DNA from 3 places in the Mesobacillus boroniphilus genome. Region 3 is predicted to be linked to each of the others. Evidence: riboswitches for the same ligand, from Rfam matches in the RefSeq annotation. Region 3 holds a riboswitch; each other region holds the start of a gene.
The links. A riboswitch is a leader RNA that binds a small molecule or an ion and turns the genes downstream of it on or off. The one in region 3 is predicted to bind S-adenosylmethionine.
Positions count from the first base shown of each region.

Region 1: it holds a riboswitch for S-adenosylmethionine, as region 3 does, so the genes downstream of both, DYI25_RS04705 (LLM class flavin-dependent oxidoreductase) here and DYI25_RS20445 (sugar ABC transporter substrate-binding protein) in region 3, are expected to answer to the same signal.
Region 2: it holds a riboswitch for S-adenosylmethionine, as region 3 does, so the genes downstream of both, DYI25_RS16125 (O-acetylhomoserine aminocarboxypropyltransferase/cysteine synthase family protein) here and DYI25_RS20445 (sugar ABC transporter substrate-binding protein) in region 3, are expected to answer to the same signal.

Region 1 is NZ_QTKX01000001.1:934,511-942,205, forward strand. Features, by position in the region: gene DYI25_RS04695 (YjiH family protein) at 1-648, shown strand, start outside; gene DYI25_RS04700 (LL-diaminopimelate aminotransferase) at 798-1,979, shown strand; SAM riboswitch class I at 2,062-2,167, shown strand; gene DYI25_RS04705 (LLM class flavin-dependent oxidoreductase) at 2,308-3,357, shown strand; gene DYI25_RS04710 (ATP-grasp domain-containing protein) at 3,388-4,341, shown strand; gene DYI25_RS04715 (hypothetical protein) at 4,414-4,959, shown strand; gene DYI25_RS04720 (DUF2785 domain-containing protein) at 5,009-5,845, opposite strand; gene DYI25_RS04725 (hypothetical protein) at 5,977-6,270, shown strand; gene DYI25_RS04730 (vWA domain-containing protein) at 6,300-7,695, opposite strand, start outside.
Region 2 is NZ_QTKX01000002.1:671,566-679,260, forward strand. Features, by position in the region: gene DYI25_RS16105 (toprim domain-containing protein) at 118-474, shown strand; gene DYI25_RS16110 (thioredoxin family protein) at 481-792, shown strand; gene DYI25_RS16115 (MFS transporter) at 939-2,204, shown strand; gene DYI25_RS16120 (hypothetical protein) at 2,387-2,725, shown strand; SAM riboswitch class I at 2,812-2,914, shown strand; gene DYI25_RS16125 (O-acetylhomoserine aminocarboxypropyltransferase/cysteine synthase family protein) at 2,999-4,315, shown strand; SAM riboswitch class I at 4,429-4,543, shown strand; gene DYI25_RS16130 (methionine ABC transporter ATP-binding protein) at 4,830-5,855, shown strand; gene DYI25_RS16135 (methionine ABC transporter permease) at 5,848-6,516, shown strand; gene DYI25_RS16140 (MetQ/NlpA family ABC transporter substrate-binding protein) at 6,531-7,370, shown strand; gene DYI25_RS16145 (carboxymuconolactone decarboxylase family protein) at 7,476-7,695, shown strand, end outside.
Region 3 is NZ_QTKX01000003.1:632,946-640,640, forward strand. Features, by position in the region: gene DYI25_RS20430 (hypothetical protein) at 1-145, shown strand, start outside; gene DYI25_RS20435 (hypothetical protein) at 222-731, opposite strand; gene DYI25_RS20440 (dynamin family protein) at 1,108-3,852, shown strand; SAM riboswitch class I at 4,004-4,111, shown strand; gene DYI25_RS20445 (sugar ABC transporter substrate-binding protein) at 4,215-5,312, shown strand; gene DYI25_RS20450 (sugar ABC transporter ATP-binding protein) at 5,581-7,086, shown strand; gene DYI25_RS20455 (ABC transporter permease) at 7,088-7,695, shown strand, end outside.

The sequences.
Region 1 (7,695 bases), on a different contig from region 3:
ACTTTAGGATTAATGGAAGTGTGGAACACGTATTTCTGGACAACGCTTTTAGTTACGTTTCTTGTAACCGCTATCACGGTGAGGTTGCGCCCTTTGCGAACGGTTAGTGATGAATATTATGAGGGCAAAGGAGTACCTGAAGAACCGGTGAAGGAACATCGCTTGAAAACGGCATGGGCTGGTGCTATGAGCGCATCGAACAAGGCGCCTGCACTTGGAAAAAACATTTTGGATAACTTGCGGGATGGACTCATTATGACGATGGGAATTTTGCCGTCGATTCTTTCTGTAGGATTGTTAGGGCTCGTATTAGCGGAATTCACCCCAGTGTTCGATATTATTGGCTATATTTTCTACCCATTTACATTAATCCTCCAGATTCCAGAGCCAATGCTGGCAGCTAAGGCATCCGCAATCGAAATTGCTGAAATGTTCCTGCCTGCCTTGCTTGTAACAGAAGCCCCCATGATCACAAAGTTTGTCATCGGTGTTGTTTCTGTGTCAGCTATTATCTTTTTCTCTGCGCTGATTCCAAGCATTATGTCGACAGAAATACCCATCAGCCTGCGAAAATTGGTAGTCATCTGGGTTCAGAGGACTATCCTAACTCTCATCATTGTAGCGCCAATCGCACATCTATTGTTTTGATATGGAAGTTACTTAATGAGCTGCTAAAGCAGCTCATTTTTTTATTTTTTACTAGAATTGAAAAAGGGACCCTGATATAATCGAATTTATATTTTAAAAGTTCTAACAATTTACAGCGTTAAAGAAATAAACAGTAAAGGGGAATTCCCATGAATCTCTACGGATCGGAAAAGATTAGAAAAATGACTTCAAGTATTTTTCAGGAAGTGGTAGACCGTAAGCAGACTGCCTTAATGAAAGGGAAAGATGTGATCGACCTGAGTATAGGGAGTCCGGATTTTTCGCCGCCTCCTTTTGTCATTGATGAGCTTGTAAAGTATTCACTGGATCCAGGGAAATATGGATACACGCTAAAGGGAATAAGTGAATTTAATGAGGCAGTTAAATATTTTTACCAGCAGCGTTATTCGGTTGAACTTGAAGCTGAAACCGAAGTCCTGCAGCTAATGGGCTCTCAGGATGGTCTTGCCCATCTTGCTACTGCAATCATTGATCCTGGTGATTATGTACTTGTTCCAGATCCAGGTTATCCAATCTATGAAGCTAGCGTAACAATTGCAGGCGGAACTATTTATCCAATGCCTTTGCTGGAGGGAAATAATTTCCTGCCGCAGCTTAATGATATTCCTCTTGAAATTTTACAAAAGACGAAGATGATAATCTTGAGCTATCCTGGAAATCCAGTCACCGCACTGGCAGATCGCAGCTTTTTTGAAGAGGTGGTTCAGTTCGCCAGAATACATAACATCTTGGTCGTACATGACTTCGCCTATTCTGAATTGATTTATGATAATAACCCGCAAATAAGCTTCTTATCTGTACCCGGTGCAAAGGAGGTCGGAGTAGAGTTCAACTCACTCTCCAAAACTTTCAATATGGCAGGCTGCCGCATTGGCTATGTTGCCGGGAATTCTCAAGTTATTAATCTTCTTGCCTCATTTAAATCACATATCGATTATGGAATTTTCTATCCAATTCAAAAAGCAGCAATTGCTGCATTGACTTCTGATTATTCTTTCCTGAAGGATCAGCTAAAACAGTATGAAGTTCGGCGAGATGCTTTAGTATCCGGGTTTCGGAATAGCGGATGGCAAGTGGCCAATTCTCCGGCAACGATGTTTGTGTGGGCTAAAATTCCGACCGGCTGGAAATCCCGTGATTTTGCCTTCAAGCTGATTGATGAGGAAGGGATTGTCGTGGTTCCTGGTGATGCTTTTGGCAAACAAGGAGAAGGGTATGTGAGAATTGCTATGGTTCAGCCTCCAGAAAGGCTGACGGAGGCCTCACAGAGGGTCAATAAATTTCTGTCGGGATTTCCACTAGGAATATAAAAAATGTTTCGATAAACGAATTGACTTTTGGATGAATTTAGAATATTATCACTTTAATAAATTAAAATTAATATATGATATCTTCTTATCAAGAGAGGTGGAGGGAAAGGCCCTGCGAAACCTCGGCAACAGGTTCTGAACGAATACTGTGCCAATTCCTGCGGACAATTTTGTCTGAAAGATGAGAAGAGAGTATTCTAAGGCTCTCTTCTTAAAGAAGGGAGCTTTTTATGTTAGGAGGCTTATTTATGAGCCTCTAATGTTTTTTTATAAAACCGACTTATCAGGTTGGTTAAGTTGTGATTAAATAAGAAGTGGAGAGATTGAGATGAAATATGGATTTTGGCTGCCGATTTTTGGCGGATGGCTTAGGAATGCAGAGGATGAAAACATGCCGCCTACCTTTGATTATGCAAAGCAGGTGATTCAATCAGCAGAAAAATGGGGCTATTCAACCACTTTGATAGCAGAGTTATATCTGAATGATATCAAAGGTCCTGAGCATGACTCCCTTGAAGCTTGGACTACAGCTGCTGCTCTGGCTTCTGTAACTGAAAAAATCGAGATCATGGCTGCTGTAAGGCCAGGTTTCCATAATCCTGCAGTAACAGCAAAGATGGCAGCAAACATAGATCAAATCAGCAACGGTCGTTTTACTCTTAATGTAGTTTCAGCATGGTGGGAGGAAGAGGCACGCCAGTACGGCGGGATTTTTACCGAACATGATGAAAGATATGAACGGACTACAGAGTTCATTGATTTACTCAAGGGACTATGGAGTGAAGATAGCTTCTCTTATGAAGGTAAGTTTTACGATTTGAAGGACACGAAGCTGTTTCCGAAACCAGTCCAGCGCCCGAATCCGATTTTATACGCCGGCGGAGAAAGCGAGAAAGGGAAGCAGACGATTATAGAAAAATGCGATGCCTATGTCATGCATGGCGGGACAGTAAAAGAAATACAGCGGAAAATAACGGATATGATTACACGCAGGGCATCAACTCCAAATCCAGAACTATCAGTGTTCGGAATGGCTGCTTATGTCATTTGCCGGGATACAGAGGAGGAAGCCATTGCTGAATTGGGGCGTATCACGGATGTTAAAGAATCCAGTGCATATGCAGGTTTTAAAGATTTTACGAGTAAGTCTCAGCTTGAACAGCAGATTCACCTCCAAGATTATTCTGTATCGAACCGTGGATTGCGGCCGAATTTAGTCGGTACACCAGAGCAAATCGCCGAGCGGATTTTACAGTATGAAGAAGCAGGTTTAGGCTTGCTATTACTGCAATTCTCCCCGCAGCTCGAGGAAATGGAACGCTTTGCTAGTCAGGTAATGCCGCTTGTTGAGGCAAAAAGGAAGCAAGTGAGTGTTTGATAAAATTTAGACTATGGAGATGAAGAAATAATGAGTAAAGTATACATTATCCATGAAAATAGCGAATGGACAGTCCATTTGACAAGGCGGCTGGAAGAGCTGGGAGTTCCATTTGAAGAATGGCATCTTGACGAGGGGCTCCTTGATTTATCAAAGGAACCACCTGAGGGGATTTTTTATAGCAGAATGAGTGCTTCTTCTCATACAAGAGGACATCGCTTCGCCCCTGAATATACGGCACAGGTTTTATCATGGCTGGAAACCCATGGAAGGAAGGTGTATAACGGATCCCGGGCGTTGGAACTGGAGGTAAGCAAGGTTAAGCAATATCTTGAGCTGAACAAGCATGGTGTAAGGACTCCGAGGACAATTGCGGCTGTCGGGAAAAAACAGCTATTAGATGCTGCGAAGGAATTTGACGGGAAAGCATTTATAACTAAGCATAATCGCGCTGGAAAAGGTCTTGGGGTTCAGCTGTTTCAATCGATTGAAGCACTGAAGTCATATGTTGATGGACCTTCTTTTGAAGAACCGGTTGATGGTGTGACGCTGATCCAGGAATATGTCCAGTCCCCGGAAAGCTATATTACAAGATGCGAATTTGTCGGCGGAGAGTTTATTTATGCGGTGAGAGTTGATACATCTGAAGGGTTTGAATTGTGCCCGGCTGATGCCTGCAAAATCGGAGACCTTTTCTGCCCTGTTGGGGAAGAAGTTGAAGAAAAGCCGAAATTCCTGGTTATCGATGGATTCGACGACCCAATCATTGAAAAATATAAGAGAGTACTAGAAGTAAATAATATAAATGTTGCTGGTATTGAATTCATCAGAAATGAATCAGGGGAAATTTTCACTTACGATATCAATACAAATACAAATTATAATTCAGATGCTGAAGCAAAAGCAGGGAAATTTGGCATGCTCGAGCTGGCAAAGTTTTTAGGAGAAGAGCTGGCTGTAGAGTATGGGACAGTGACAAGATGACATGAATGTTTTGGGAAATATTTGAAACTTATCAAGGGTTCTTCCGTATTAAAACATAAAGGGGGAGAACAGATGAAAAAGTTATCTTTTATTCCTATAGTCCTTGTATTATTGCTTTTCGGCTGCCAGCAAAAACAAAACGATGCGCTCGATACAAGCAAACTAGAGAGAGTTGAACAAACTGGGAATGCCACCGAGGAACAGTTGAAAAGTATTCCCATCCAATATAATGTACCATCTCTAAAATTGGGCTTAGAAGCATTGCCATTTGAATTAAACCCACCTAAGGATTTTCCTTTTGAGGCAATGCCGCTAAAGATGACCATTGAAGATTTTAAGCACGATGGGAAAGAGTTAGTAGTCAATTTTAACAGTTTTTCAAAAAATAAAGAGGATAACATCATTTTCATGATTACTGTCCATAATTTTGAAGTAGAGTATGGTGGACCATTAGGGGAGGAAGTTCAATTATCTGATGGGACGGTGGGGAATTATCATGAAGGCTCTCTTATTTTTACAAAAGAGGGAATTTATTATATGCTTGGATACAGTAATCCTGACATCACCTCTATTCAGTTGAAGAAAGATATAATAGCATTGGCCAATCAAATGTTATAAGAGTGAGAAGAACGCAACTGGGGTTGCGTTCTTTTTAGTGTTTGAAGTATTAAGCCAAGACTTGAGGTTTTAAGATGTGTTCAATCTCCTGTCGTGTTTGCAGACCGATGTTTAAAAACAGCAGTCGGAAATAAAGTGACTTTATGAATTGATTTAAATTAGTGTTCATCCTGAAGTAGTAGGGGGTATAGCCAGTTGTATTCTTTATCTCTGTTACGTTGTTTGATAGATTCACAATCCACTCTTTTAATAGATTTTCATCCATCCCTTTTTCTAACAGGGCTATGACAGCATAGATTAGCCGCTCATCTTCTTCATCAATATAGGCTGTGTCTTTTAAGATACAACTTCCGACCGTAGTAAGACATTCGCTTGCTAAAGCCAGATCAAATAACGGATGCTTGATTGCCTCGGCCAATAAATCTGCTCCATGTGCTACAGAGTGGGCCCAGCCTTTATCCTCGACATATCCTCGGGTATCTTCTTCTTTTTGTAAGTATAGAATGCTGCTCTCTATGGCTTTAAGGGCCATCTCTTCCGAAAGAAATCGTTCTTCACGATCCCTATCTAAAATAAGAGCTATCACCAGTGTTGAAAATGCCCTCGTGAATACCGAATCCTCATTCATCGAGCCAATCCCTATAAATAAATGATTTTGGTCAAGGCAGGTTTGGATTAAATATTCCATTTGTTGATGATTCAAATAACCATCTTTCGTTAAATGATAAAACGAACTATAAATCAGTTTGTCCCTTAATACTGGGTCAGTTGAGCCAATATGTTGAACCATCTGTATAATAAGTTGATCGAGATCCTTGCTTTTAATAGTTTCAGGTTTTTGAAAATCTAATTCTTTTAATTCATTCTTTAATTGCTCAGCAGCCATCAAAATTTCACACCCTTGGAGTTGGATTTATATTGATTTTAGCATATTTTTCCTTTTTAAAATATTGCATGCCAACCAATTGTTCAGAGTAAATTTTTCTAATTTGCCACAAACTATTCATGGTGATTTTGATGAAAAAAATACTCCATTTCATAATATGGTCCGGCTGCATCATTCTATTGTCTTTTGCATATGAAGATTACCTCTATTCTCAATTTAAGGTGAATTCTGCACAAGGAATTGTTGAGGATAAAGGGGTAGGTACAACAACCAGGAATATATACGGAAATTTTACAGAGGAACGAGAGTACTGGATTCAGCTTAATGGGGAAAAAATTGTGGTGACCAGATCAATTTTTGCGGATGCGCAACGGCACAGGCAAATCAAGCTTATGAGAACTCAGCATGGCATGGTGATGGAATAAAAAGATGGTCCGCATTGGAACCATCTTTTTTACCACGTATCGCCGCGCTCTTTTTTCAGTTCTTTCATTTTATCTGTCCATTCATCGACTCGTTGCCTGATTTCCTTGCTTTCGGTATCTGCTTTTTCGCGATTGGTTTTGGACATGGCATAATGCAGTTCCTTCATGGCTTCACTTCGTTCAAAGCCCCAATCTCTTAGTTCCGAATATTGTTCATCGGTGATCCAGCCATTCTCTGACATGATGGCGGCTGCGTCGATAAGACGGTGGGCCTCTTTTCTCCCGACGGTCCATAATTCAAGAGGGTACTTATCTGCGCTTTTATATTCCTCGACCATGTCCCATCCGTCTGGTGCCATCGTAAATGCAAACGCCAGGTCAAGTGTGGAAGGGAGCCACTCGTACTGGATTGTATTTTTCAATTCCTCAGGGTTGTTGGCTTTGAAGTATTCGCCGTTTCCGGCTTCAGCAACTGCTTTTAACTGATTCTCTGTTTTACTGTCTACATCAAACCCGATGATGTTTACTGAACTATCAGCGTTCTTTGCTATCAAATCCTTGCTGGCCTGGATAGGATCGCCATCACATGTTTCAGCGCCATCGCTGACAATGTAGATTGTTGTATTTCCATCATAGCCGCCGCTAATCTCTCCGGCCTTTTGGATCGCACTAGCAAGAGGAGTCCAGCCCTTGCTTTCAAAAGAATGGACCGCTCCATGGAAATCTTCTTTTTCGTATTTGCCCATTGGATAGACCTCTTCGATTCCTGTGCAGGATACTACTTTATCTGCATCTGAATCGGAGCCTTTGTGTCCGTAAACTACAAGTGAGACTTCACTTGACTGGCCGATCGTTTTCGCGAAGCTTTTTACGGCATCTTTTGCAATCTCCATTTTGACACTGCCGCCCGCCTGTTGAAGCATGCTTGAGCTTGCATCCAGAAGAATGATTGCTCTTTCAGAGGTTTTTGTTTCCTCTTCTCCTTCAGCTTTGGTCGGGTCTGGCAGGTAAGGCTCTTCAAAATGAGGTTCATAGGCGTTTGCATTTCCGATAATTTCTTTATAATGCGGACTGGCTAGCATGTAAACAAGGCCTTTTTTAATCGTTTCTAAATCATCAGTTTCTTTAGCAAGTTCATCGAGTTTTACCGGCAGCTTGTTTTTTAGCTGAAGGTCCAGTTCAGGTGTATTGAAACCAATATCTTCTATGTCCTTTTCATAACTCAGGTCACCCATCATCGAGCCAGGCTCAAGGCCAATCAAACTTTCCTCTGTAACCTCTAAACTTATATTCTTCAGATGGTCAATTTTACTCTGCTTTGTTTCTTCCTTTTTAACATCCTCTTTAGGCGGAGTTTCGGCTACGACTTCTTTTTCCGGTTCATCACCGCTGCAAGCAGAAAGGACAAGTGAAGTGATTAAAAAT
Region 2 (7,695 bases), on a different contig from region 3:
AATTTTTGCAATCTCCCATAAAAACAGTAACAATAGAAATACGAAAGTTAACCGCACAAATGAATTATTAATGTTTATAATGTTGTAAAGTAATTATTTTCTGGTGCATAGGTGGTTATGACGATGGACGAAAATCACAAGGTGATCATAGTAGAGGGTTCGTCAGACAAAAAGAAAGTGCAAGCCGTGCTAAATGAACCGGTCGAAATTATTTGTACAAATGGGACGATTGGTGTTTCAAAGCTTGATGAGCTGATTGATTCCCTTTTTGATAAAGACGTATATATCCTCGTGGATGCGGATGCATCAGGGGAAAAGCTGAGAAAGCAATTCAAGAGGGAATTTCCTGAGGCTAACCATTTGTACATTGACAGGATGTACAGGGAAGTGGCGACGGCACCGGAAAATCACATTGCTACAGTTTTAATTGGAGCAAATATCGACGTTCATGCAGAGTATTTAGAAAAAGGATGACTGTAGATGGAAGAATGGACAAAGGCAGAGATGGAAAACTTCCTGGAGGAAAAACGATCAGGATACCTATATTTCTACACGCCAATGTGCGGAACATGCCAGGTGGCAAGTAAAATGCTGACGGTTATAGAGCAGCTGTTGCCTGATGTACTGTCGGGAAAAGCAGACTTAAATTACCTGCCAGAGATGGCAGCACGCTTTGAAATACAAAGTGTTCCATGTCTGATTGTGTTAAAAAAAGGAGAGGTTCAGGAGAAAATTTACGCTTTTCAATCTGTTCCGTATCTATTCGAAAAACTTAAAGAGGTAAAAGTTTAAATAAGCGGCTTAGCCGTTTTTTTTTGTCTAATTTACATTCAGGTAGTACAGAAATTTTACATAACTTCATTAACTTAAAAAACATTTACATATCGTTCCAAAAAGATTATATTTAGTATATCGAAATAATTGAGGGGCGAAATAAAATGGCTCTTTATCATGAATGGGCTACCCACATTAAAAGCTATAATCGAAACATAAAACTTACATTCTTGGCAAATATCCTCACCCAGGTAGGCCTTGGAATCTTCATGGTTATTTATAACTTTTACATACGTGAACTGGGATTCAATGAACTGGTTAACGGAAAAGTGATTTCTATGACTTCTCTAGCAACAGCCCTGATTCTAATTCCAGCAGGAATTATGAGCGACAAGGCTGGCAGGAAAAAGCTAATGTTTTATGGGGCTATATCGACAGGTTTTATCCTATTCGCCCGGAGCATGGTCGAGACCCAATCTTTGCTGATTCTGTTTGCGTTCGGGACCGGACTGGCGTCAGCATTCATTCAGGTTTCGATTATTCCCTGGCTTGCGGAAAATTCTAAGCCCGAACAAAGAGTGCACCTATTCAGTATTCATTTCGCTGCGATGACTGCCGCAAACGTGGTGGGAAGCCTTTTAGGCGGAATTCTTACAGATTTATTTTCTATGGCCGTTCCTGAATTGGAGAGTATTCGGTACACATTGATCATTGGTTCGGGTCTATTTATAGCTGCTCTTATCCCGATTATGAGCTTGAATGAAAATCGGCCATCTCTTATATCGGTTAGCGATATAAAAGAAAAAACTAAGGGCATTCCCCACAAAGTCAGCTTCAAAATCATTCTGCTGTTTGCTGTAGCGCAATTGATGATAGGCTTCGGCGCAGGTTTGGTCATTCCGTATTTGAACCTTTATTTTGCAGACCGGTTCATGGCTTCCAATTCATTGATTGGTTTGGTTATTTCACTTGGGCAGGGTGCCACTGCTGTAGCAATGATTATCGGGCCTATGGTCGTACGCAGACTTGGTGAAGTGAAAGCAGTAGTTGTTTTGCAAATGCTCTCGCTGCCGTTTCTGTTGCTGACAGCGTATACACAGAATTTTTGGCTGGCTGCTCTAGGATTTTTGTTTCGACAGGCACTTATGAACGCCGGCAATCCGATCCAGATGTCGTTAATGATGTCGAAGGTTGATGATTCCATGAAAGGTTTGGCCAACTCTGTAAATCAAATGGTTTTTAATCTCGGTTGGGCAGTTATGGGACCGGTGTCGACTGGAATCGTCCTGAAGTACGGTTCATATTGGGGATACGCGACTGTATTTACCATTACTGCAGGTTTATATTTAGTAGGATCCTCTTATTTCTTCATAGTTTTCAAAACGATGGATAAGCCAAATTCCGGCATGGTGAATACAAAACCAGCTTGATTACTGTATTTCTTTGGATATATTTCTCGGGAAATGAAAGACAATGCCGAAATATAAAACGGTATTGTCTTTTTTACGTTATTCACAATGCAAATTCCATTATTAGCGAATTATTTGTCGAAGGATTCCAACAGGTTTTTCCCAAATGGCAAGGAATATTTAATATAAGGGAGTTGATCGGAATGCGAGAAATAATTGACAGGTTTGTGAATGAAATTCCGAACAAAGAGCATGTTCTTCAACTGGTAGATAAACTAGACTTAAACTTAAAAATAGTAGCAGAGAGTGACACATACTACTTGTTTTTCAGGGATGGCAAGGTGGATTGCTGCGAAACCTGGATAGATACAGGAACCAATGCAAAGATTTCAGGAAGGGATGCACATTTAGAGCAATTATTTAATGGAGATCTTAAACTGCGGCAGGGAGTAAAAATGAATTACTTTACAATCGATTGTCCTTTTCGAGCCCAATTGGTGCTGGAATCGTTATTTTATCTTGCAAGACCACTTCCTGTATAAAATTTTATCTGAATAGTCTAAATATATTGACTGTTAATTTGGGACGTGATATTATCACTTTAACGCAGTAAAAACGAAATTGAATATTCTTATCCAGAGAGGCGGAGGGACTGGCCCCATGAAGCCCGGCAACCGGTTGTGAAACACGGTGCTAATTCCAGCAGAGTTTTTGCTCTGAAAAGATAAGGAGAGATGATAAATGACCCTCTTCTTAGGAAGAGGGTTTTTTGTATCAATTTTTCCAGATAAATTATTTAGATTGGAGAGATGAAGATGGCTAATGGGCAAAAAAATTACAGAATTGAAACACTAGGGGTACATGGTGGCCAGGCACCCGACCCAGTAACCGGTGCAAGGGCAGTTCCCATTTATTCGAGCAATGCGTTCCAATTTCAAAATACAGAGCATGCAGCAGATTTATTCGCGCTTAAAGAACCGGGCTACATTTACTCACGGATACATAATCCGACAGTTACTGCCCTGGAAGAAAAAGTGGCATTGCTTGAGGGTGGTATAGGTGCTCTCGCATTATCAAGCGGGATGTCTGCCATCACGATGGCCATCCTGAACATTGCGCATGCGGGTGATGAGATTGTCGCTGCTTCTAATCTATATGGAGGTACTTACAATCTATTTGCTGTAACCCTGCCTAAGTACGGAATAAAAGTTCATCTAGTCGATTCAACTGACCCTGACAATTTTAGAAGGGCAATCACTCCGAAAACAAAAGCAGTCTATGCAGAAACAATCGGCAATCCAAGTCTCAGGGTCCTGGATATTGAAGCTGTTGCGGAAGTTGCCCACGAAGCTGGTGTTCCGCTGGTTATCGATAACACATTTGCAACACCATATCTTTGCCGGCCAATTGAACATGGCGCAGATATCGTCATCCACTCGGCAACCAAATGGCTATTAGGAAATGGCACTGTCATGGGCGGGATCATTGTGGATGGAGGGAAGTTCGATTGGAAGTCTCCTAAATTCCCAGGCTTCAATGAGCCGGACTCCAGCTACCATAACATTGTGTATAGTGAGGCAATCGGAGCTGCCGCATATATCGTTAAGGCAAGAGTCCAGCTTTTACGTGACCTTGGACCGGCGATCAGTCCTCAGAGTGCATTCCAATTCAATCTTGGGGTAGAAACTTTGCATGTACGGATGAAGGAACATGTTGTGAATACATGTAAAATCGTAGAATACCTTGAATCGCATCCTGCTGTTACCTGGGTCAGTTATCCGGGGCATGAATCCCATCCTGATAAAAAACTCGCTGATCGATATCTTCCGAAGGGAGCCGGAGCAGTTGTCATATTTGGAATCGAAGGTGGCAGGGAAGCCGGGGCAAAACTGATAAACTCATTAGAATTATGGTCCCACCTTGCGAATGTTGGTGATGCAAAAAGCCTGATCATCCACCCAGCAAGCACAACACACCAGCAGCTAGATTCAGACGGTCTTAAAGCAGCGGGAGTACCTGAAGATTTAATCCGACTTTCCGTTGGGATTGAAAATGTCGAGGATATAATTGAAGACCTGGAGCAGGCAATCGAAAAGGCGACCGGTGTGCCAGGAATCCCGGCAAGGGCTTAAATATCCATAATATCCTAAAAAATATTTAAAAATAATTTTTATTGACACTCTTTTTTACTACGTGCTACAATCACACTCGTAACTTAAAACCGATTAGATAATTTAATAGCGTGCTCTTATCAAGAGAGGTGGAGGGAAGTGCCCTATGAAACCCGGCAACCGTCAGTAAGCATTGCTTGCTGAAATGGTGCCAATTCACACAAAGCAGATCGCTTTGGCAGATGAGAGAAAGGAATCCACTATTACTATGCCTTTCTGCTCACTTGCAGGAAGGCTTTTATTTTGCCCTTTTCGAAAAAATGCTTAAAAGTTATAGCCGAAAAGCTTGTTCGAAAAGATTTTACCACAAGAGCACAATCTTCCCGTTTAGGATAAGAGACTATTGCCCGTTTTCGCTGAGTTTGAATTTTTTCGGTTAGGGAATGGGAAACTAGATTGATAACCTTCTTATTTTTAGGGAAATTTAACGGTTTTAATAAGTGTGTAATACTCGGTTGCAAAGAGGGGGAGTCAATTGATTACGATAAAAAATGCCAGAAAGATTTACCCTTCCAACAAGGGAGAGGTTAAGGCGGTAGATGATGTCAACCTTGAAGTCAAGGAAGGCGAAATTTATGGAGTCATCGGCTACAGTGGTGCCGGCAAAAGTACTTTGATCCGGATGCTGAATGGCTTGGAAATCCCGACATCAGGCTCTGTAGTAGTAGCTGGCAGGGAAGTTTCAAAGATTAAGGGAGCGAAACTGCGTATGGCTCGCCAGGAAATCAGCATGATTTTCCAGCATTTCAACCTGCTCTGGTCAAGAACAGTAGCAGAGAATATCTCGTTCCCGCTTGAAATTGCCGGAGTGCCAAAGGCTGAGAGAGAGAAACGGGTAAAAGAATTAATCACACTTGTAGGTCTTGAGGGCCGGGGAGATGCCTATCCTTCACAGTTAAGTGGCGGTCAAAAGCAGAGGGTTGGAATCGCCAGGGCTCTGGCTAATAACCCTAAAGTACTTCTTGGGGATGAAGCAACTTCAGCGCTTGATCCGCAGACGACTGACCAAATCCTTGATCTTCTTGTGGACATCAACAAGAGGCTGGGTCTTACGATTGTCCTGATCACTCATGAAATGCATGTTATTAGGAAGATTTGCCATCGAGTCGCTGTAATGGAAGGCGGAAAGATTGTTGAAACAGGACCTGTATTGGAAGTGTTTAAAAATCCTCAGCAGCCGATTACGAAAAGATTCGTCCAGCAGGTGACAGAACCGGAAGAAACAAAGGAAACAGTTGACCACTTGCTTGAGCGATATCCACACGGTCGCGTTGTACAGCTGACATTCGTAGGTGAAGGAACAGAACAGCCTCTGATCACCAACTTGATTCGTGAGTTTTCAATAACGGTCAATATTGTCCAGGGGAAAATTTCGCAGACCCAAAATGGTTCGTATGGAACTTTGTTCATCCATCTTGATGGTTCCGAGGGCGAATTGGCTCGGGCAATTGAGTATATCGGCCAGCATGAAGTCGGCGTGGAGGTGATCTCAAATGGTTGAAACATTGTTCCCGAATGTTAACTGGGACCGAATGTGGGAAGCGACAGTTGAGACACTATACATGAGTGCCATTTCCGTTGTGGCTACCTTCATTCTTGGAGCAATCCTTGGACTGCTGCTCTTTTTGACCTCTAAGGGCAATATATGGGAAAACAAACCGGTCAATTTAGTATTGAGTGCGATCGTGAATATTTTTAGGTCAATACCTTTCATTATTCTAATCGTCCTTTTAATACCTTTTACAAAGTTCATTATTGGAACGATGATTGGGGAAAACGCGGCATTGCCAGCATTGATCATTGGGTCGGCTCCATTTTACGCAAGGATGGTTGAAATTGGCTTGCGTGAGATTGATAAGGGAGTCATTGAAGCAGCAAAATCAATGGGAGCCAAGACGACGACGATTATCTGGAAGGTGCTATTGCCGGAATCGATGCCAGCACTGGTTTCCGGTATCACGGTGACGGCAATCGCGCTAGTCAGTTACACAGCGATGGCCGGGGTCATCGGAGCAGGCGGTCTTGGCAACCTGGCATATATGGAAGGTTTTCAGAGAAGCCGGAACGATGTCACCTTGATGGCGACAATCGTTATTTTAATTATCGTGTTTATAATCCAGTTTGTTGGTGATTTCTTCACTAGAAAATTAGATAAAAGATAAAGGAGAGATTTGAATTGAAAAAATGGTTATTAGCTCTATTAGCATTAGTTTTAACTGCAGGACTTGCTGCTTGCGGAACTTCTGAGGAAAATACTGGAGGAGAAGGCGGCGATGAAGAAAGCAAAAAAATCGTCGTCGGTGCTTCAAACGTACCGCACGCTGAAATTTTAGAAGAAGCTAAATCGCTTCTAGAAGAAAAAGGTTTTGAAATGGAAGTCAAGACATTCAATGACTATGTTGTTCCTAACCAGGCTCTTGAGTCAGGAGAGCTAGATGCAAACTACTTCCAGCATATCCCTTACCTTGAGTCACAAATGGCTGAACACGGCTATAAGTTTGAAAATGCTGGCGGAATCCACATCGAACCAATCGGTGTCTATTCTCAGGAGCACACTACTCTTGACGATTTGCCAAAAGGTGCCCACATTATCATGAGCAGCTCTGTCGCAGACCATGGCCGTATCTTGACAATGCTTGAAAAAGAAGGCTTGATTACTCTTAAAGAAGGCGTAGATAAAGTAAAAGCGACTGTTGATGATATCGCAGAAAACCCTAAAGAATTGAAATTCGATACAGAATATGAAGCAGCATTGCTTCCACAAATCTTCAACAATGGCGAAGGCGATGCCGTTTTAATCAACTCTAACTATGCAATTGACGCTGGATTGAACCCATTAAAGGATTCAATCGCAATCGAGGAAAGCGATTCTCCATATGTGAACGTAATTGCCGTTCGTGAAGGAGACAAAGACAAGCCGGCAATCAAGGCGCTAGTTGAAGTACTTCATTCAAAAGAGATCCAGGATTTTATCCTTGAAAAATATGATGGTGCTGTCGTGCCAGTCAAAGAATAAATTTTCGAAAGAAGCAGGCGTGCAGCCTGCTTTTCTTTTTTGCCGCATAACCGACTCCGAAATTTAACATACTAACCGAGAAAAAAGCAGAATGGAGTGGAAGCAATGGAGCATCATTATGAACCTCGAAATTCAACAGAAGCAGCTCTTCATGAATATAAGCAAGGACTGGGAGTTTTTACCCAAAAAATGCCTGAGCTCGCCAGCCATTATAATGCGTTCACGGAAGTTTGTTTCCAGGAGGGTACATTGACGCAAAAAGAAAAGCAATTGATTGCTTTAGGGATTTCATTGTATTCACAGGATGAATATTGCATTATCTATC
Region 3 (7,695 bases):
TGAAGAAGATTTGATGCGTACTTATTTAATAACGGCTGAACGAGTCCATGACGATCCGGAGCTGAAAGAACGTCTTGAAAACTTCGCGGAAGGGAATGCGAAACGGACAAAGCAGTTGATTGATGAATTGAATAAAGAAAAATGAAGAAGCAGCGGAATTCCGCTGCTCTTCTTTAGTTAAGGATCATTTGTCGGGGCTGGACAAGGCGCTTGCGCTTTTCTTAGCTAAACTGGTTAGTCGGCACAATCTTAATATTTTCTCCTTCGAACTTCCTTTCCCCGAAAAGGGTGATCAAGGTGCAGCTCGTGATTCGGAACGGGTTTTCAGCGATTTCATACTCAGCGAGAAGGCCGGATCCAAGTTCTTCGCCTTCTGGATTTAAAGCCTGCACGTTCTGGCCTTCAAGTGTCCTTAGCTTGGCTTTCATCAAGAATAACTTCCACTCTTCCCAATTCTTAATCAAAAACGCCTTCTCACCGTTCTCCAGATAACCCAGCTGGCAGCCTCTTTCATCGATGGCGGCTTCGTTTCCGTAGCTGAGCTCCATGATCATATCCCGTAAAAATTGAAATTCCTCGAGGTCAAGATAGGGATCAATCTGGAATTCAACTTTATTACCTGTTTCCCTGATTGCAGCCAGCGTTTTGTTGTTCCTCATGACAGATTTGTTTTTGATATGTTCGGATTTAATATGTTCTAAGGGAGTACCCAAAAGTTTCAAGATCAGCATAATAATCTCCTTTTTTCGGTCGTCTAGATACCTCCATTATAATGATTTTGCCCTATACGCGGTGTGACAAACTTCATTGATTCCCCATAAATCCTGGATATAGTTCGAAAGCTATAGGTAGCGACATGTTTCGACGATAACTGGCAAATAAATGGATTGTTTATTAAAAAGGTTACAAACTTTGCAGTGCTTGTAGCAAAACTGAAAGCTGGCTGAAATCTTGAATGAAAAATAGTTTGATAGAATACAATGATAAGGTTTGAGGGCTAGCCGCAAAAGGGAAAAAGAACAGTTAGCTAAAACAAATTTTTTATGCCTGAAGGAGTCTGAAGGCTCTTTTTTTGGATTGATATTATGAAAAGGTCGGAGGAAAGTCATGACATTTGAAGAGCAATTAATCAAAAAGTCGTATTTTGAAACTTATATGGAATCAGGAAACAGGACACATCCGATTCAAGTACTCGGGGAGCTTTTCCTTGAAGAGCAAAAGATTGATATGCCCGATTTGTCGAATCTCCGTTTTGCTCAGGGAGAGGTATATTTTAACAATAAAGATTATGAAGCTGCGATTTTTAAGTGGGAGAACATTACAAATGAATTCGAGCCTTGGGCGAAAAAGAACATGGGCGATGCATTCCTTGAACTGGGTCTGCTTACTTCCGCGGAAGAGCTATACCTGTCGATTGAAACGGAAAGCAATATTCTCAGGATTGAAAGCGGCCTTCAGCTCTTATCGCTCTACATAGAGCAGGGCAAGCTAGATAAAGCGGTTGCTGTCATCAAGAAATCAGTGGCGCTTGATCCAGATTACCCTGGCGTAACGGAGATTGCCCGCGCTTTCTTTGAAGAGCATCAAGACTGGGGAAATGAAGTCGAGCTGGCAGTCAATGAAGGTGTTCGTACGGGTTCGCCTAAGTGGTTCGACGTCTTGAATCAATATGTAGAGCAGGGGCATACAGTACAGTTCGCACCGGATTATTTTAACGAAGCATTATCTGTTCTTTTCCAGGTGGACAGAAGCCGGTTTGAGCAACTGGCTGTATCCCTTTGGGAAAGCTACAAGGATCAAAGTTCATACATGACATGGCTAAGGGAATTCAACCAATTGTTCAGCGGAATGGATGGCAATAGAAAAGATGGCTGGACCCACTTGTCAGCGGTCTATCAGGACACATATTTCGAGTTGATTAACGGAGATCGATTAATCAAGGAAATTTCCCCATTGATCCCTGAATTGCTTACAAATTGGCTGAAAATCACAAGTCCCGCTAACAGCCTTGTATCCGCATCTTCTATCATTGCGTGGAATGAGGTATTTCCAGGAAGCATCACCTCGTCCGCAATTCACGATGCTGAAAATATCGTGCTGAATTCGCGCGAGTACCATGATGGCTACGGGGATAGCATGCAGCTATTCAAAAGAATCATTGAATGGGCAGAAAACCATGAGATAGAGGTTGGCAACAAGATTAAGTGGATGGTCCAGGAGCTGCAAGAATCCAATCTCCATAACCTGTTGATTGCCGGTTTATCAGGTAGCGGGAAGTCTTCCTTCGTCAATACCATTGTTGGGGAAGAACTGATCACGTCACCAACTGCTGCTGTCATCCGTTTCCAGAATGAAGAGAATCCAGAAATCCTTGAAATCACGGATACGGATGTCCGCCAAATCACGGATCTCGAGGACTTCAAGGAATCTGCAGGAATACGCCGTCAGACGCACAAGAATGAAACAATCATTGATTTCAAGGCAGAGTTCCCATTCCTGCGCGACCATGAACTTGCACTGATTGATACACCAGGAGTCAATAGCAATAACTATGACAAGCACCCGTTGTACAATTACTTGAGATTTGCTGATAGTATGCTTTTCGTGCTCAATGCGAATGATCCTTTTACGGAAAAAGAAAGGGAAATCCTCTCGAAAATTTCAGAGTACTTCCCGGATCTGACTATACACTTCCTGCTGAACAAAATAGATGTGATATACAGTCAGCAGGAGGCAATAGATGTCTTTGACCAAACATGGGCTGAAATCAGCCAATACTATCCTGACTCAAAAATGTTTGCTTTCTCATCTAACTACGATAAAGGCAAGCAGCTAAAAGATTTCTCTGATTTCATTAGGACAAACAGAAGCACAGTCGACTTCGAGCAGGAACGCACCGCAAAACTTCAGTTCTTCGTCAGAAGGGCCATCACGTATTTGCTCGATAAGCGAATTGAAATCGAGAATAACCATATAGAATCAAACAGCTGGAATGAAGAAATGGTGGGTAAGCTTAACGGCGCGATCAACCAGTTGGGAGACATTGAAGAAGAAAAATCACGATCCATCCAGAAGTCATACCGTAAAATCAAGGATGAAACCCGTGCAGAAATCATTGAAAAGATACCGGAAATACTGCGAGGTTGCTCTGAATTGGTGACGGAGGAGAGCGATTTCGGAAAGATCCATACTGATATGGACGAAGAAATGAATAAGAGAATACAGGAATATCTCGATGGAACCGTATTGCCGAAATTCCATGATGATTTGAGAGGCTGGATTCAACTTTCGAAGGACGAATTTGACCAAAGCCAAAACTATTTGAATGAAATGGCTGAGGGCTTTAACTCCATTTATGGGGATGAGCGGATCAGCCTCGACTGTGATTTCAGGGTACTTGATGACTGGCGCCGTGATGCAGACCGGATGACGAACGGTGTCCACTATGAAAAGGTCAACATCATGAACCGCTCGACGCCACAGCAGTTCTTCCTAAAAAGTGCTGGCAAGCTTCTTGCTGTGCTGCCGCAAAACAATGCGATGCTTTATAACAGATACAAAACCTATCTCGAGACGGAAGATTATTATGAAATCGGCGTAACCATTGCGAAAAGATTTCTGCAGCAATTCGAGATTTTTGAAAAATCGATTGAACGCGATGTGAACCTGTTCTTCAAAGACCCATTCAACGTTCTTGAAGAAGCAGTAGAAGAAGCCAAGGCCGAAATCGAATTCGGAAAGATCGAACTTGAAAAAATGAGAATCAACCCAGAGCTTTACCGCGACCCATTGACACTGTACGAAGTGAAGCTCCGCCAGTTTGAATGGATGACCGCGGCAGGCAAGGAATAATCAAAAAAGGAAGATTCCGAATTAGGGTCTTCCTTTTTTTCTGGGTACTGAAAAATAATAAAATTAAATTTTCATAATATTATTGACAATATGAGTATAGGAGTTTAAAGTAAAATTTATCGATTTGCAACATTAACTTAATAAAGAAATTCTCTTATCAAGAGTGGCAGAGGGACTGGCCCTATGACGCCCAGCAACCGTTCCAACTGGAATTGGTGCTAAATCCTGCAAAACAATCATTTGTTTTGAAAGATAAGAGAGGAATCCGACCTTTGTATTCTACTGCGTTTGAAACCTCTCTTTTCTGGAGAGGTTTTTTTATTTTAGTTAACCAAGCAGATCAATCAAAGGGGGAAAGTCAGATGAAAAAAGGAATTAAAAAAGTATTTTTAGGTGCAGTTGCTTCCGCATTGCTGCTGACAGGCTGTGGCGGAGGAGATACAAAGACGGCTAGCGGTCCGGTGGAAGGAGTACCGGAGCGATTTGCCAAAGGTGAGGAAGTCAAAATTAAAGTCATTCGCAAGATTGGCGGAGATGACCATACTGCGCAATTTTTAGCCGGAGCGAAGGCTGAGGGTGAAGCGCTTGGCTTCAAGGTAGATGTCTTCACGGCGAATGGAGATACAGCCAAATTCCATGACGCGATTAATCAGGGGCTTCAGCAGGACTATGATGGTTTCATCATTTCCCATGGTGATGATGCAGCAACGGTAGAGGACGTAAAGAAATTAGTTGATAACGGCAAAAGCGTCGTGACCTTCGACTCAAATCCGGATTTGGCTCAGGTAGAAGGAGTCACACTTACATCCCAGGATGATGAAGCACTCGCAACGCAGGCATTAGAACAACTTGTGAAGGACCAAAATGGAGAAGCGAATATCGTCTACCTCTGGGTCGATGGCTTCCCGCCAATGGTTAGAAGAAATAAAGTTTACCAGGAAACCCTGAATGCGAATCCAGGAATCAAAGAGGTTGAAAGATTTGGAGTAGCGGCTGCAGATACAAGCGTCCAGACGCAAAACGCGGTGTCCGCTATGCTGAACAAGCATCCAAAAGGAGAAATTGATGCGATCTTCGCAACATGGGACGCTTTTGCAATTGGCGCGGCTCGTGCGATCAAGGAAGCTGGCCGAGAAGAAATCAAAATTTACGGAATTGATGTTTCCAATGCTGACTTGCAGGAAATCCAGGGAGAAGGCAGCCCATGGAAATACACCGCCGCTGTTGATCCTAAGCTTATCGGAGAAGTGAATATGAGATTGCTGGCGAAAAAGCTGGCCGGCGAAGAAACACCAGCAACATATGACCTTGAAGCATCACTGATTTCACAGGAAAAGCTGCAGCAATCAAAAAATCCGGTGAACATGGTGAATCTTGCTGAAATTATCGAAGGCTGGGGCAAGTCTGATGCATTTTTGGAAGATTGGATGGAAAAATTGAAGGAGCATTATAAAAAGTAACGTTATTTCTTCATAATGTGCCCCGAGTTTTAGACGTTGAGAATTATATTGGCGGTTTTCACAAATTAATTGGCGATAATCGAATTTTATTGGCGGCGTTCACATATTTATTGGCGATTTCAGGGGATTAATTGGCGAAAATCAAAATTTATTGGCGAACTGGAAATTTTCTGCGATTTTTTCCAGTCCAACAAAATCAAACCGGGCAGACACTCTCAAAATCGAAGAGAGTGTCTGCTTTGCAGATTGATAGGGAGGAGGAACCGGAATGGCAGTTAAGAGATTGGAGATGAAGAGCATCACGATTGACTTTCCGGGGGTGCGAGCGCTGAACGGTGTGGATTTCAACACGGCAACAGGAAGTATTCAGGCGTTGATTGGCGCGAATGGAGCGGGAAAATCGACGTTAATGAAGGTGCTTTCTGGTGCCCACGATCATTACACAGGGGAAATCCAGCTCGATGGCGAGAGTGTCGAAATCAGGACACCAGCTGATGCACAAAAACTCGGCATCCAGACGGTCTACCAGGAGGTTGATACAGCCATCATCCCATCGTTGACAGTGGCTGAAAATATCATGCTCAACCAAACGGTGCAGGCGATGGGCCAACAGCACTGGATGAATTGGAAGCAGCTTTTCAAAAAGGCCGAGTCGATCCTATCCAGCATGAACCTTCACATTCCTGTAAAAAAGCTTGCCGGGGAACTGACGCTTGCCGAAAAGCAGCTTGTCCTGATTGCCCGGGCAATTTCAAGTGAATGCTCCTTTTTAATTCTTGATGAACCAACAGCTCCTCTCAGTCATACTGAAACATCGGAATTGTTCCGGATTGTCAGGGACCTGGCTAAAAGGAATGTGGGCATCATCTTCATCTCCCATCGAATGCCGGAAATCTTTGAATTGTGCGATGAGCTGACGGTTATGCGAAATGGCGAGCTGGTGGTAAAAAGGAATATTCCTGAGGTCGACACCCACCAAGTGATTGAGTACATGCTCGGCCGGAAGCTGGAAGACCAATTCCCAGCAAAGTTCAGCACATTCGGAGAAACCCTTCTGGAGGTCGAAGGCTTATCAGATGGAGATAAAGTGAAAAATACTTCCCTCCATGTAAAAGCAGGGGAGATTGTCGGGCTTGCCGGCCTGGTCGGGGCAGGAAAGACAGAGCTGTGCAAAGCACTGTTTGGCGCGGGACCAACCAAGAGCGGGACCGTAAAGCTAAAAGGAAAAATCCTTAACCTAACGAGTCCTCATGCTGCAGTAAAAAGCGGTTTGGCCTTGGTGCCTGAAGAAAGGCGCAAGGAAGGGGTCCTTGTCGCAGAATCGGTCACTTCCAATCTTACCGCGGTCAACCTCAAGAAATTCACCAGGTTTTTAAGCTTTATCAACCAACGTGCTGAAAAGAAAACAGCGCAGGAATACATAAAAGCTCTCGGCATCAAGACTTCATCGGAAATGGCTAAAGTTGAAAACCTCTCAGGGGGGAACCAGCAGAAGGTAGCGATTGGCAGATGGCTGATTGCCGATGCGGACGTTTATATTTTTGATGAGCCAACAAAGGGTGTGGATGTAGGAGCGAAACGGGATATTTTTGAGCTGATTGCCCAACTCGCAGCTCAAGGGAAGGGTGTCATTTACGCATCCTCGGAACTGTCAGAAATCACCGGCATCACGAACCGAGTTTACGTGCTCTATGACGGTGAACCTGTTAAGGAGCTTGAAACAGCCGTAACTACAGAAGAAGAACTTTTATTTTATTCAACAGGAGGAAGATAGGATGGAAGCGAAACTCCCATTGCAGCAAGATCCAACGCCGAAAAAGACCTTCGAACTGTTCCAGTTCCTATATAAATATGGGACGATTTTGACAATCTTTGTCCTGGTCGCAATCTTTGCGGCAGCGAATCCTTCTTTTATCAACGGTGATAATGTCATTAATATCCTACGTTCGATTTCCATCGTGACCATCATCGCGATTGGCATCACCATCTCGCTGACGGTGGATGGCTTCGATTTATCTGTCGGCTCTGTCGCTTCACTATCCAATGCCATCGTCATTTCGATGTTTGTCTGGTTTTCCCAGAACACCTTGATTGCCGTTCTATCCGCGATAGCGGCTGCCTTGATTGTAGGGGCACTCAATTCATTGATGATCGTAAAACTGAAGATTCCGGATATGCTGATGACATTAGCGATGATGTTCATCATTCAGGGAACGGCGTTGACTTATACGAAGGGCGCCACTGTTTCGGAAAATATGATTCTGCCTGATGGGAGTTTTTCAACAGGAACAATCAGCACGTTTTTTGCTAAAATAGGGCAGGTACCGTGGATTATTCTGATCATGGCCATCGCTGTCATCATCGTCCATATATTCCTGACGTA